Halorhodospira halophila: one gene and its partner. The protein of the gene in region 1 interacts with the protein of each later gene in a pairwise test. Links are inferred from orthologs where the notes say so. Each region holds a gene or a part of one and is shown in the gene's direction. Other genes may lie near its edges.

Region 1 (7,861 bases):
CTGGCCCTCAATGCCGGCGCCTGGGGCGGCGAGACTTGGGAGCGCGTGGTCGAGGTCGAGACCATCGATCGCCAGGGGCACATCCGGCGGCGGGCTCCGGCCGATTTCCGGATCGGCTATCGCAGTGTGGCCGGCCCCGCCGGCGAGTGGTTCCTAGCCGCGACCTGGGAACTGCCCCCCGCCGATGCGCAGGTGCTCCGCGAGCGGGTGCGGGCGCTGCTGCAGCATCGCAACGCCGTGCAGCCAGTGGGGCAGCCCACTTGCGGTTCGGTCTTCCGCAATCCCACGGGGGATGCGGCCGGGCGGCTGATTGAGGAGGCCGGTTTGAAGGGGGCGCGGCGCGGCGGTGCCCGGGTCTCCGAGCGCCACGCCAATTTCATCATCAACGAGGGTGGCAGTGCGGCGGATATCGAGGGGCTCATGGCGCAGGTCCGGGAGCGGGTTGCTGTGGTGCACGGTGTATGGCTGGAACCCGAGGTTCATGTGATCGGGGAGGTGCGGCCATGACTGGTATCCCGGATCCGCAGCGGGTCGGTCGCGTGGCGGTGCTCATGGGGGGCACTTCCGCCGAGCGGGACATCTCCCTGCGCAGTGGCGGGGCGGTGCTCGCCGCGCTGCAGCGCCGCGGCTACGACGCCGAGGCCTACGACCCCCGTGACCGCGCCCTGGAGGGGCTGCGGGGCTACGACGTGGTCTTCATCGCCCTGCATGGGCGGGGGGGTGAGGACGGTACGGTACAGGGGCTGCTGGAGCTGCTCGGGGTGCCGTACACCGGCAGCGGTGTCCTCGGCTCGGCGCTGGGCATGGACAAGTGGCGCTGCAAACGGCTCTGGCAGGGTAGTGGACTGCCCACGCCGGCGGGTCAGCTGCTCACCAGCGAGTCTCCGGTGCTGGCCGAGGGGCTGGCGTATCCGGTGATCGTCAAGCCGGTCCGGGAAGGGTCGAGTCTGGGCATGACCCGGGTTGACGGGCCGGCGCAGCTGGCCGAGGCCTACCGGGCAGCGGCGGCCTACGACGATACAGTCCTCGCGGAGCAGTGGGTCGAGGGCGAGGAGTACACCGTGGCGCTGCTCGGCGATCGGGCGTTGCCGTCGATCCGGCTGGAGACATCCCACGCCTTCTTCGACTACGCCGCCAAGTACCAGGCCGACGATACCGGGCACCACTGCCCGAGCGGTCTGGGTGCGGACGAGGAGGCGGAGCTCGGCGCGCTGTGTCGCGAGGCCTTTTCCGCCAGCGGCGGCAACGGTTGGGGGCGGGTGGATGTCATGCGGGATGCCGACGGACGCTGGTGGCTGTTGGAGGTGAACACCATCCCGGGCATGACGGATCACTCGCTGGTCCCGATCGCTGCGGCGCAGGCCGGTATCGGTTTCGATGAGCTGGTGGCTCGCATTCTCGGGGAGGCGTTGCCGTGAGCCGCGAAGACTGGAGAGACCTGCTGGGCCGGCAGCCTATGCGCCGCAAGCGGGTCGGCGCCCCGGGGCTGCGGGGCTGGCTCTGGGGTGGAGCGGTGGCGCTGTTGGCCACCGGCGCTGCCGGTATGGCCACCGTGGCGCTTCAGGAGGGGCGGATTCTGCCCCTGGAGCGGGTGGAACTGAGCGCCGCGCCGGAGCGCGTGGCGGACGATGACTTGCGCCAGGCGCTGGCACCGCACTTGCACAGGAGTGTGCTGGGGGTGGATGTGCGCGGCGCCCGGGACGCCCTGGAGGCGCTGCCCTGGGTGGCGGGTGCCGAGGTGCGCCGGGCCTGGCCGGGGCGGATCCAAGTGACCTTGCGTGAGCGCGAGCCGCTGGCGCGCTGGGGAGAGCAGGCGCTGGTCGACCGCGACGGCGGGCGGTTCGAGCCGCGGCCGGCGAGCATCCCGGAGGGGCTCCCGGTGCTGCGCGGTCCGGACGGCAGCGAGGGTGAGATGGCCGGCTTGTTCAGGGAGGTGCAGCAACGACTCGCTGAGCGCGGTGTCAACCTGGTGGCGCTCGGTCTTTCGCCCCGGGGGTCCTGGAGCGCGCGGCTGGAGGGCGGCATTGAGATGGCCCTGGGCCGGCAGCACCCGGGCGAGCGCGTGGAGCGCTTCGCCGCCGTGCTGCCGGCCTTGGAAGAACGACAAGAGGCCCCGATGGAGCGGGTCGATCTGCGCTACCCCAACGGCTTTGCCGTGGCTTGGGGTGCGGCAGACGAAGCGGACTGAAGGCGGAGCAGAGCATGGTGCGAAAGAGCGAAGACAGCCTGTTGGTGGGCCTCGATATCGGTACCTCGAAGGTGGTCGCCATCGTCGGCGAGGCCAAGGAGGAGGGCGAGCTGGAGGTGATCGGTGTGGGCAGCCACCCGTCCCACGGTCTCAAGAAGGGCGTGGTGGTGAATATCGACTCCACGGTGCAGTCGATCCAGCGCGCCATCGAGGAGGCCGAGCTGATGGCCGGCTGCGAGATCCATTCGGCCTATGTCGGGATCTCGGGCAGCCACATCCGCAGCCTCAACTCCCACGGGATGGTGGCCATCCGCGACAAGGAGGTCCGCCAGGCCGATCTGGAGCGTGTCCTCGATGGGGCCAAGGCGGTGGCGATCCCGGCGGACCAGCAGATCCTGCACGTGATCCCGCAGGAGTTCGTCATCGACAGCCAGGAGGGTATCCGCGATCCCCTGGGCATGGCCGGCGTGCGGCTGGAGGCGCGGGTCCACATGGTCACCGGTGCGGTCTCGGCGGCGGACAACATCACCAAGTGCGTCCGCCGCTGCCAGCTGGACGTGGACGACATCGTTCTCCAGCAGCTGGCGGCGAGCCACGCTGTGCTCAGCGACGACGAGAAGGAGCTGGGCGTCTGCCTCGTCGATATCGGCGGCGGGACCACCGATATCGCGGTGTTCACCGGCGGCGCCATCCGCCATACCGCCGTCATCCCCATCGCCGGGCACCAGGTCACCAACGACATCGCGGTGGCGCTGCGGACGCCGACGCACCACGCCGAGGACATCAAGGTGCGCTACGCCTGCGCCCTGTCGCAGCTGGCCAACCCCGAGGAGAGCATCGAGGTGCCCTCGGTGGGTGACCGGCCGCCGCGCCGCCTGTCCCGCCAGTCGCTGGCGTCGGTGGTGGAGCCGCGCTACGAGGAACTGCTCTCGCTGGTGCAGTCGGAGCTGCGCAAGAGCGGCTTCGAAGATCTGATCCCGGCGGGCATCGTGCTCACCGGCGGTAGCTCGAAGATGGAGGGGGTCACCGATCTGGCCGAGGAGGTCTTCCACCTGCCGGTGCGCATCGGGGTGCCGAAGTTCGTTACCGGCCTATCCGATGTGGTGCGCAACCCGATGTACTCCACCGGCGTCGGTCTGCTCGCCTTCGGCGCGCGCAACCGCGAAAGCGGCATGTCGCCGGCGCTGGCGCAGGACGCCGGGATAACCGCCTTGTGGGGGCGGATGAAGAACTGGTTCAAGGGCAATTTCTAGTCATTTCAGTAATCGCTAGCGTCCGCGACGCTTGAGGAGGGCAGCATCATGTTTGATCTGATGGATACCGCCAATCAGAACGCGGTCATCAAGGTGATCGGAGTCGGCGGCGGCGGTGGCAACGCCGTCCAGCACATGGTTGAGAGCGAGATCGAGGGCGTGGAGTTCATCTACGCCAACACCGACGCCCAGGCCCTGGCCAATACCCGCGCCGGGGTGACGGTGCAGCTCGGTTCCGGCATCACCAAGGGCCTGGGGGCCGGGGCCGATCCGACCACCGGCCGGCAGGCGGCCGAGGAGTCCCGTGACCGCCTTCAGGAAGTGCTCGACGGGGCGGACATGGTCTTCATCACCGCCGGCATGGGCGGTGGCACGGGCACGGGGGCGGCCCCGGTGGTGGCCGAGGTCGCCCGCGAGATGGGCATCCTCGCCGTGGCGGTGGTGACCAAGCCGTTCCCGTTCGAGGGCAACAAGCGCATGGGCGTGGCCCAGGAGGGCATCAAGGAGCTGGAGAACAGCGTCGATTCGCTGATCACCATCCCCAATGAGCGGCTTCTGCCGGTGCTCGGCAAGAACCTGACCCTGATCGACGCCTTCAAGTCGGCCAACGACGTGCTCCATGGCGCGGTGCGCGGTATTGCTGAGCTGATCACCCGTCCGGGCCTGATCAACGTCGACTTTGCCGACGTGCGCACCGTGATGTCCGAGATGGGCATGGCGGTGATGGGCAACGGCGTGGCCTCGGGCGAGGGGCGTGCCCGCGAGGCGGCCGACCGGGCCATCGCCTGCCCGCTGCTCGAGGACTTCAACCTGGCCGGCGCCAACGGTGTTCTGGTCAACGTCACCGGTGGCTACAACCTCTCCATCGGCGAGTTCGACGAGGTCGGCAACGCCGTGCGCGAGTACGCCTCCGACGAGGCGACCGTGGTGGTCGGTGCCGTGATCGACCCCGAACTGGAGGACGAGCTGCGCGTGACGGTGGTGGCCACCGGTCTGGGGCCGGCGGTTCAGTCCGCTGAGGATGTGGCTCGCGTCGCCCAGCAGGCGCAGCCCGGTCCGCGCAAGCACACCGGCGAGGTCGACTACGCGCAGCTCGACCGGCCCACGGTGATCCGGCAGAACGCCGCCAACGAGCGCAAGGAGGCGGATACCGACGGCGACATGGAGTACCTGGATATCCCGGCGTTCCTGCGTCGCCAGGCCGACTGAGGCGCGGCGCGTTTTGTGCGCTGCAATATACTTTTTGGATTTGTTACACTAATATTTCGCGACGTCTCGCCGCTATAAACGGTGAAGGCGGTGTGTCCGGTCGCGCTGGTTGCGGCTGAGCACACATGTAGCCGCATGAGCAGTGGAGCCGAGTCGAGCCATGATCCGTCAACGCACCTTGAAGAACAGCATCCGCGCGACCGGCGTGGGCCTGCACACCGGCGAGAAGGTCTACCTGACCCTCCGCCCGGCTCCGGCCAATGCGGGCATCATATTCCGGCGGACGGATCTCGATCGCGAGATCAAGGCAACGGCCGCTGCGGTGGGCGACACCCGTCTCTCGACCTGCCTGGTCGAGGACGGGGTGCGCGTGTCCACCGTCGAGCACCTGCTCTCGGCGCTGGCCGGACTCGGGATCGACAACTGCTACGTCGATCTCTCCGCCGCCGAGGTACCGATTATGGACGGCAGTGCGGCGCCTTTTGTGTTCCTGGTCCGCTCTGCCGGGATCAAGGAGCAGGAGGCGCCGAAGCGCTTTGTGCGCATCCTGGAGCCGGTCCAGGTCGTCGACGGTGACAAGTGGGTGGCCTTCGAGCCCTTCGAGGGCTTCAAGGTCAGCTTCACCATCGACTTCGACCATCCGGTCTTCCTCGATCAGCACGCCCGGGCCGAGGTGGATTTCTCCTCGACCTCGTTCATCAAGGAGGTCAGCCGGGCGCGGACCTTCGGGTTCATGAAGGAGATCGAGGCGCTGCGGGCTTCCCGTCTGGCCCTGGGGGGCAGCCTGGACAACGCCATCGTGGTCGACGACTACCGGGTGCTGAACGAGGACGGGCTGCGCTACCGGGACGAATTCGTCAAGCACAAGATCCTCGACGCCATCGGCGACCTCTACCTGCTGGGCAGCAGCCTGATCGGCTCTTTCCACGGGCACAAGTCCGGGCACGCCCTCAACAACCGCCTCCTGCGCAAGCTCCTCGAGCACGAGCACGCCTGGGAGGAGGTGACCTTCGAGGAGCTCGACGAACTGCCCATTGCCTACGATCAGCCGGTGGTGGCCTGAGCGCCGCAGCAGCTTGCGGTCCGGGCCGGCCAGCCGGTAGGGTGTAGCTTTCTGCCTGAAAGCTGGCTATGGATCTCTCGCTGACTCGCGCGATTCTCTTCGATCTGGACGGGACGCTGGTGGATAGCGCCCCGGATCTGACCGCTGCCATCAACCAGGTTCTCACCGAGCGGGACCGGTCTCCGGTAACCGAGGAGCAGGTCCGTGGCTGGGTGGGCAACGGCGCCCGACGGCTGGTGGCGCGTGCCCTCACCGGCGAGGACGACGGTACCCCGCCCGACGAGGAACTGGACACCGCCCTGGAGCGCTTCTTCGAGTGCTACGGCGAGGCCGTTTATGTCCACAGTCGCCCCTTCCCCGGGGTTGTGGAGACCGTGCAGGCGCTGGCCCGGGCCGGCATGCGTCTGGCCGTGGTCACCAACAAGCCGCGGCGCTTCGCCGAGCCGATCCTCGAGGGCATGGGCGTGGCCGACGCCATCGATGTGGTCGTCGGCGGCGAGTGCACCGAGGCGCGCAAGCCCGATCCCGAGCCGCTGCGCCTGGCCATGGAGCGCCTGGGCGCGGCGTCGCGGACGGTGCTGATGGTCGGCGACTCGAGCACCGATGTCGAAGCGGCGCACAACGCCGGCATCCCGGTAGTCTGCGTGCCCTACGGCTATCGCCGCGGCGTCGCGCCGGAGGATCTGGGGGCCGACGCCATCGTCGATGACCTCAGCGGCGTGGTCACGCTGCTTCGCGGGGCGGCCTGAGGCGATGAAAGAGCACGAATTCCACAGCCTCGCCGAGGCCGGCTACACCCGTATCCCCCTTATCCGGGAGGTGCTGGCCGATCTCGACACGCCGCTGTCCACCTATCTCAAGCTCGCCCGCGGGCCGCGCTCCTTCCTCTTTGAGTCGGTGGAAGGTGGCGAGAAGTGGGGGCGCTACTCCATCATCGGCCTGCCGGCCCGGACCGAGATCGCCGTCTACGGCCACCGGGTCGAGGTTCGCCGCGACGGCGCGCTGGTCGACGAGGAGCAGGTTCGCGATCCGCTCGCCTGGATCGAGGCCTACCAGCACCGCCACCGCGCCGCAACGCCCTCCGGATTCCCGCAGATGCCGCGTTTTCTCGGCGGGCTGGTGGGGTATTTCGGCTACGATACCGTGCGTTACGTCGAGCCGCGCCTGGCTGAGGGGGCCCCGGAAGACGCCCTGGGGCTGCCGGATATCTGCCTGGTGGAGGCCGAGGAGGTGGTGGTCTTCGACAACCTCGCTGGCCGGCTCTACCTGGTGGTCCACTGCGACCCGCGCGAGCCCGGCGCCTATGAGGCCGGGCTAGCCCGGCTCGACGAGCTGGCCGCGCGGCTGGCCGAGCCCGTGCAGCGGCCCCCGTCCCGGGGGCGTGGTGTGGCGGCCGGCGAGCCCCGCTACAACTTCACCCAGGCCGGCTTCGAGGACGCGGTGGAGCGGATCCGCGAGTATATCGCTGCAGGCGACGTGATGCAGGTGGTTCCCTCGCAGCGCATGAGCATGCCGTTCAGCGCCGAGCCGCTCGATCTCTACCGGGCGTTGCGTTGCACCAATCCGTCGCCTTACATGTATTTCCTCGATCTGGGTGCGTGCCAGGTGGTCGGATCCTCGCCGGAGATCCTGGTCCGCCTCGAGGATGGCGAGGTGGCCGTGCGTCCCATCGCCGGGACCCGCAAGCGCGGGGCCACCGAAGCCCGCGACCGGGAGCTGGAGCAGGAACTGGTCTCGGACCCTAAGGAGATCGCCGAGCACGTGATGCTCATCGACCTCGGGCGCAACGACGTCGGCCGGGTGGCCGAGACCGGCACCGTGCGCCTGACCGAGCGCATGGTGGTGGAGCGCTACTCCCAGGTCATGCACATCGTCTCTAACGTGGTTGGCCGGCTGCGTCCCGGGCTCGGCCCCATGGACGTGCTGCGGGCCACGTTCCCCGCCGGGACAGTCTCCGGCGCGCCGAAGATCCGCGCCATGGAGATCATCGACGAGGTCGAGCCGGTCAAGCGGGGCGTTTACGCCGGGGCCGTCGGCTATCTGTCCTGGTCGGGCAATATGGATACCGCCATCGCCATCCGCACGGCGGTGGTCCACGATGGCCAGGTCCATGTCCAGGCGGGCGCCGGGGTGGTCGCCGACTCGGTC
Region 2 (6,513 bases), on another replicon or contig:
GCTGGATGACGGCAGCTTCGGCCGCGCCGCGGTCCCCTCCGGGGCCTCGACCGGCAGCCGTGAGGCGGTGGAGCTGCGTGACGGCGGAGCGCGCTACAACGGCAAGGGGGTGCGCACCGCGGTGGAGCATGTCAATACCACCATCCGCGAGGCGCTGCAGGGCGTCAGTGCTGACGATCAGGCCGCCCTGGACCGGCAGCTGATCGAGCTTGACGGCAACCCCAACAAGGACCGCCTCGGTGCCAACGCCATCCTCGCCGTGTCCATGGCCGTGGCCCAGGCGGCGGCGCGCAGCCGCGGACTGCCCCTTTACCGCCACCTCCAGCAGGAGGGCTCCTCGGCTCAGTTGCCGGCACCGATGATGAATATCCTCAACGGCGGTGAGCACGCCGACAACAGCGTGGACATCCAGGAGTTCATGATCATGCCCCTCGGGTTCGATCGGTTCTCCGAGGCCCTGCGCTGTGGCGCCGAGATCTTCCACGCCCTGAAGAAGGTCCTCAACGAGCGCGGACTCTCCACGGCCGTCGGCGACGAAGGTGGCTTCGCCCCGGATCTGCCCTCCAACGAGGCGGCGCTGGAGGCCATCATCGAGGCCGTGGAGCGCGCCGGCTATCAGCCTGGTGAGCAGGTGGCCCTGGCTCTCGACGTGGCGAGCTCCGAGCTCCACAGCAACGGCCGCTATCGACTCGCCTCCGAGGGTCGTGACTTCGATGCGGCCTCTTTTGCCGACTACCTGGCGCAGCTCGTCGACCGGTATCCGATCGTCTCCATCGAGGACGGCATGGATGAGTCCGACTGGGACGGCTGGAAGATCCTAACCGAGCGCCTCGGGGACCGGGTGCAGCTGGTGGGCGACGACCTGTTCGTCACCAATCCGCAGATCCTGCGCCAGGGGATCGATCGCGGCATCGCCAACTCGATCCTGATCAAGCTCAATCAGATCGGTACGGTGACCGAGACGCTGGAGGCGATCCGCATGGCCGACGAGGCCGGCTACACTTCGGTGGTTTCCCACCGTTCGGGCGAGACCGAGGATGTGGCGATTGCCGATCTGGCCGTGGCGACGCGGGCGACCCAGATCAAGACCGGTTCGCTGTGCCGCTCGGATCGGGTGGCCAAGTACAACCAGCTGCTGCGCATCGAGCAGGAGCTTGGCGACGATGCCCGTTACGCGGGTCGCGACGCGCTCCGCCCCGAGCAGGGGTAGGCCGGTGACCACCGCGTGGGGCCGTCGCGGGAGGGCGCCATGCGTTGGGTGAACGGGTTGCTCGGCGTGCTGCTGATCCTGCTGCAGGGCCAGCTCTGGTTCGGGCAGGCCAGCATCCCCGGCCTGCTTGAGCTGCGCAGCGCAGTCGCCGCGCAGCAGGCGGAGAACGAGCGGGCCGAGGCGCGCAACGAGGCCCTGGCAGCCGAGGTGGAAAACCTCAAGGAGAGCACGGAGGCCCTCGAGGAGCGGGCACGCTATGAGCTCGGCATGATCCGTCAGGATGAGGTCTTCTACCAGGTCGTGGAGGAGTGATGGCGCGCTACTGGGCGGTGATACCGGCGGCGGGTGTCGGTCGGCGTATGGGGGGCGGGGATGGCCCCAAGCAGTACCGTTCGCTGTTGGGTCGGCCCGTTATCGGCTGGGCCCTGGAGCGCCTGCTCGGGCACCCAAAGGTAGCCGGGGCTGTCGTGGCGCTGGCTGCCGACGACGGCTACTGGAATGCCCTGGGCCTGGCCGACGAGCTGCCGGACAAGCCCGTGCACCGTGTTGATGGAGGCGCCGAGCGGCGCGATTCGGTGCGGGCGGCCCTGGATTACCTAAGCGGGATCGCCGGGCCGGAGGACCGCGTGCTGGTCCACGATGCCGTGCGTCCTTGTCTCAGCGCGGCGGAGCTGGACCGGCTGATCGAGGAGGGTGGCCCGGCCGCCGATGGGGCGCTGCTGGCGACCCCCGTGCGCGATACCCTCAAGCGTGCCGCCGCGGGGTGCGTGGATGCCACCGTCTCTCGGGACGGGCTATGGCAGGCGCAGACGCCGCAGCTTTTCCCGCTGGAGCGTCTTTCCGCGGCACTGGATGCGGCCCTTGCGGCCGGTGTCGCCGTCACCGACGAGGCGCAGGCTGTGGAGTGGCACGGCGGTCACCCGCGTCTGGTGACCGGCGAGGCCGGCAATCTGAAGATCACTCACCAGGCTGACCTGGATCTGGCTGCCGCCGTGCTCGCGGCGCAGCGGGCGGCCACAGAGAGGGAGCGAACGGCGTGATTCGTGTCGGGCAGGGTTTTGATGTTCATCGCTTCGGCGGCAAGGGCGAGGGGTTTCGGCTGGGCGGGGTGGCCATTCCGTACCACAAGCGGCTGGAGGCCCACTCGGACGGCGATGTGCTCTTGCACGCGGTCACCGATGCCCTGCTCGGAGCGTGTGGACTGGGGGATATCGGCCGCCACTTTCCGGACGACGACCCGCGCTGGCGGGATGCGGACAGCACCGGGCTGCTGGCATCGACGCTGCGGTTGGCCGCGGAGGCTGGATGGGTGCCGGTGAACGTTGATGGCACCGTGATTGCCCAGGCCCCCAAGTTGGCCCCCTACATCGATGCCATGCGGCAGGCCACGGCGGATGCCATGGAGCTGGCGCCCGGGGCGGTCAACGTCAAGGCGACCACCAGCGAGCGGCTCGGTTTCACCGGGCGTGGCGAGGGGGTCGCCGCGATGGCCGTTGTCCTGGTGGAATCGGCCCCGGGGCGGGGTTGATCCGGGCCTTCGGCGGTCCCCTGGGTACGGCGCGACTGCGCGCCTGTCCCGAGGACTTCCGGGTGGATGAAATCCTCCCGTTCCGGCCTTCCGGCGGTGGAGAGCACTGCCTGCTCCAGATTCGCAAGAGGGGCTGGACCACCGAGGCGGTCGCCCGGCTGCTGGCATCCCAGGCCGGCGTGGCGCGGGGTGCGGTGAGCTTCGCCGGCCTCAAGGACCGGCACGCGGTCACCACGCAGTGGTTCTCCGTTCACGCGCCGAAGCCATGCCCGGCCCTCGCGCCGGGCTGCCTGGACGACGGCCTGGAGGTCGTCAGCGCCACACGCAATGCCCGCAAGCTGCGGCGCGGAGCGCTCAGCGGCAACCGCTTCAGCCTGCTTATGCGCAACGTGTCCGCGCCGCGCCGGGCGGTGGAGCGGCGGTTGCTGGCCATTGCCCGGTGCGGGGTGCCCAATTATTTCGGCCCGCAGCGGTTCGGGCGCGGGGGCCGCAATCTGCAGCAGGCCCGTGCCTGGCTGCTCGATGGCGAGCCGGTGCGGGGGCGCACCGTGCGGGGGCTGTTGATCTCCGCGGTGCGCTCGGACCTGTTCAATCGTGTGCTGGCGCGGCGAGTGGCGGCGGGTAGCTGGGATGTCGTGCGGCCCGGAGAGCGAGCAGCCCTCGATGGCACCGGCAGTCACTTCCCCGTGGAGGTGCTTGACGCCGCGCTGCGTCGCCGCGTTGTCCAGGGTGATGTCCACCCCACTGGGCCGTTGCCGGGGGTCGAGGGCGACGGGCCGAGAGGCGAGGTGGCCACCCTCGAGTCCGAGGTCCTGTCCGAAGAGCCAGAGCTGCTCGGCGCGCTCGCCCAGCGGGGCGTTCGCGCCGACCGGCGGCCGCTGCGCCTGATGCCTCGGCGGCTGGCCTGGCACTGGCCCGCGCCGGATACCCTCTCGCTTGAGTTCACCCTGACCGCCGGGGCTTACGCCACCACAGTGGTCGCTGAGATCCTCGATACCGCGGAGGAGTGAGGCCCGCGTCCCCGGCGGCCGGGGACGCGGCTCCTAGCCCCGGTTGCGCAGCAGCACGTAGACGGCTCCGGTGCCGCCATCGCTCTCCGGGGCCGAGGCAAAGGCCAGAACGTCGTCGCGGCGCCTCAGCCATTGATCCACCGAAACCTTGAGCACCGGTTGCGGCTGTCGCGAGCCGCGTCCCTTGCCGTGGATGATACGCACGCAACGCAAACCGCGATCAGCGGCGCTCGCTAGGAAGAGCACCAGCTCACGGTAGGCCTCGCGCCGGGTTAGCCCGTGCAGATCCAGCTGGGCCGCCGGCGGGTAGTGCCCCCGGCGTAACTGTCGGATCACGCGTCGCTGGACCCCGGCGCGGTAGTAGAGCAGTTCCTCGCCGGTCTCGACCTCCGCCGGGTCGGGCGGGGGATCGAGCAGGCTCTCGACAACCCGGCGTTCGTCGGCTTCACGCTGGGCAGGGCGGGGCGGCGGGGGAGGCGGTCGCGTATCGGCCCGGTCGTTTTCGTAACGGCGCACGCCGGCCATGGCCCGGCGGAACACGGCCGCCTCGTCCGCCGGGTCGCGGGAGTCGCCGCTGTCGTCTTGCCCGTTGCTCATGCCCAACCCCACGGTGGTGCTCCCCGACACGTTATACTGCCAATCTTGGCGGCAACTGTGTGTTCGAGGCTGCGCCTGCAGGAGCGAGATGTACATTCTGATCAGCAACGATGATGGTTACCAGGCCGAGGGGATCCTGACCCTGGCCGAACGGCTCGGCACCGTGGCGCGGGTGACCGTGATGGCGCCCGAACGGGACCGCAGCGGAGCCAGCAATTCGCTGACGCTTGAGGACCCCATCCGGGTCAATCAGATCGAGCCCCACCGTTACCGGGTCCAGGGAACACCGACCGACTGTGTGCACCTGGCGCTCACCGGGCTGCTGGAGGAGGATCCGGACATGGTCTTCTCCGGCATCAATGCCGGTGCCAATCTGGGCGACGACGTGCTCTACAGCGGCACGGTGGCGGCCGCCATGGAAGGGCGCTACCTGGGGCTGCCGGCGGTGGCCATCTCCCTGGCCGGGACCTGGGCGCCGGTCCACTACGACACGGCGGCGCGGGTGGCCGTCAAGCTGCTCGAGCAGATCCAGGATGATCCGCTGCCGCCGGATAGCATCCTCAACGTCAACGTGCCGGATCTGCCCTGGGATGAGATCCAGGGCTTCCACGCCACTCGGCTCGGCTGCCGCCACCGGGCCGAGCCGGTGATCAAGCAGCACGATCCGCGCGGTCGCACCATCTACTGGGTGGGGCCACCGGGCTCGGAACAGGACGCCGGCCCGGGGACCGACTTCTACGCGGTGCGCAACGGCTTCGTCTCGGTGACGCCGATTCAGGTCGACCTGACCCGGCACCAGGGGCTGGAGCAGGTCCGCGGCTGGCTGGACGGGGTGACCTGGTGATGCGCGAGCGGAATGCAACCGGTATCGGCATGACGTCTCAGCGGACCCGGGACCGGCTGGTGGAAGCGCTGGCCGCCCAGGGGATCCACGATGAACGGGTGCTGGCGGCGCTGCGCGAGGTACCCCGCCACCTCTTCGTGGACGAGGCCCTGGAGAGCCGCGCCTACGAAAACACCCCGCTGCCCATCGGCGAGGGGCAAACCATCTCCCAGCCCTGGGTGGTGGCGCGGATGACGGAACTGCTGCTCGAACAAGGGGTGCCGGAGCGCGTGCTGGAGGTGGGGACCGGCTCGGGGTACCAGGCGGCGGTACTGGCCCGGCTCGTGCCTCGGGTCTACAGCGTCGAGCGTATCGGCTCGCTGTTGCGCAAGGCCCGCGAGCGGCTGCACACCGCCCGCCTGTTCAACTGCCAGCTCCGCCACGGGGACGGCTACGAGGGCTGGCCCGAGTACGCCCCCTACGACGGCATCATCGTGACCGCGGCGCCGGAGGCGCTACCGGAGGCGCTGCTTGAGCAGCTTGCCGACGGGGGACGTCTGGTGGCGCCGATTGGCGGGGCCGGTTACCAGGAGCTGCTGGTGGTGGATCGTCGTGGCGACGAGTACGAGCAGCGTCGGGCGGCCGGGGTCTCTTTCGTGCCGATGCTTGAGGGGCGGATCTGAGTGCGACTGTTCGGACCGCTGTACAGCTGGACGGTACGGTGGGCGGGTCACCGCCGGGCCCCCTGGGCCCTGGGTGGGCTCAGCGTCGCCGAGTCGTCGGTGTTTCCGATCCCGCCGGATGTCTTGCTCGCGCCGATGTCCCTGGCGCGGCCGAACCGGGCGGCGGCCTTCGCCCTGATCGCCACGGTGGGGTCCGTGCTCGGTGGATTGATCGGCTACGCCCTGGGCCACTTCGCCCTCTATCTGGTTGAGCCCTGGATCGCGGCTGCCGACTACGAGCAGGCCTATCGGACGGCGGTGGACTGGTTCCAGGATTGGGGCTTCTGGGTGGTGCTGGTGGCGGGCTTCTCGCCGATCCCCTACAAGGTCTTTACCGTGGCGGCCGGTGCCACCGGGGTTGCCCTGGTTCCGTTTGTGGTCGCGTCGCTGCTCGGGCGTGGGGCACGGTTCTTCCTGGTAGCGGGGCTGGTAGCCTGGGGAGGAGCCCGGCTTGAGCCCTGGCTCCTGCGCCACGTCGAGCGGATCGGCTGGATCAGTGTCGTCCTGCTGCTGCTCGGAATGCTGTGGGTCAAATACGGATAGCCGTCCCATGGTGGGCAACCCGTCGCGAGCGCTGGCCTGGGCACTGATCTTCCTGCTGATGCCCGGGTGCGCGACGCTCT

Evidence for each region.
Region 2: the proteins of CCR79_RS11130 (region 1) and ftsB interact in binary tests that used the Escherichia coli proteins (3 or more experiments, as listed by UniProt). The link is inferred for Halorhodospira halophila from one-to-one orthologs.

The regions. Positions count from the first base shown.
Region 1 is NZ_NHSN01000025.1:374,185-382,045, reverse strand. What follows is about bases 302-3,301. They hold CCR79_RS11130 (cell division protein FtsQ/DivIB), read left to right. Parts: upstream 302-1,414; coding sequence 1,415-2,188; downstream 2,189-3,301. Other genes in these bases: ftsA (cell division protein FtsA), read left to right, coding at 2,203-3,301; CCR79_RS11135 (D-alanine--D-alanine ligase), read left to right, coding at 504-1,418; murB (UDP-N-acetylmuramate dehydrogenase), read left to right, coding at 302-507. Also shown: more of murB, read left to right, coding at 1-301; more of ftsA, read left to right, coding at 3,302-3,441; cell division protein FtsZ, read left to right, coding at 3,490-4,650; lpxC (UDP-3-O-acyl-N-acetylglucosamine deacetylase), read left to right, coding at 4,811-5,713; CCR79_RS11110 (phosphoglycolate phosphatase), read left to right, coding at 5,782-6,462; trpE (anthranilate synthase component I), read left to right, coding at 6,467-7,861. UniProt on the Escherichia coli protein: Essential cell division protein. May link together the upstream cell division proteins, which are predominantly cytoplasmic, with the downstream cell division proteins, which are predominantly periplasmic. May control correct divisome assembly.
Region 2 is NZ_NHSN01000018.1:125,594-132,106, reverse strand. The notes cover bases 20-2,885. They hold ftsB (cell division protein FtsB), read left to right. Parts: upstream 20-1,249; coding sequence 1,250-1,522; downstream 1,523-2,885. Other genes in these bases: truD (tRNA pseudouridine(13) synthase TruD), read left to right, coding at 2,735-2,885; ispF (2-C-methyl-D-erythritol 2,4-cyclodiphosphate synthase), read left to right, coding at 2,250-2,738; ispD (2-C-methyl-D-erythritol 4-phosphate cytidylyltransferase), read left to right, coding at 1,519-2,250; eno (phosphopyruvate hydratase), read left to right, coding at 20-1,210. Also shown: more of eno, read left to right, coding at 1-19; more of truD, read left to right, coding at 2,886-3,748; CCR79_RS07780 (Smr/MutS family protein), read right to left, coding at 3,782-4,345; 5'/3'-nucleotidase SurE, read left to right, coding at 4,434-5,189; CCR79_RS07770 (protein-L-isoaspartate(D-aspartate) O-methyltransferase), read left to right, coding at 5,189-5,851; CCR79_RS07765 (VTT domain-containing protein), read left to right, coding at 5,852-6,433; CCR79_RS07760 (peptidoglycan DD-metalloendopeptidase family protein), read left to right, coding at 6,441-6,513. UniProt on the Escherichia coli protein: Essential cell division protein. May link together the upstream cell division proteins, which are predominantly cytoplasmic, with the downstream cell division proteins, which are predominantly periplasmic.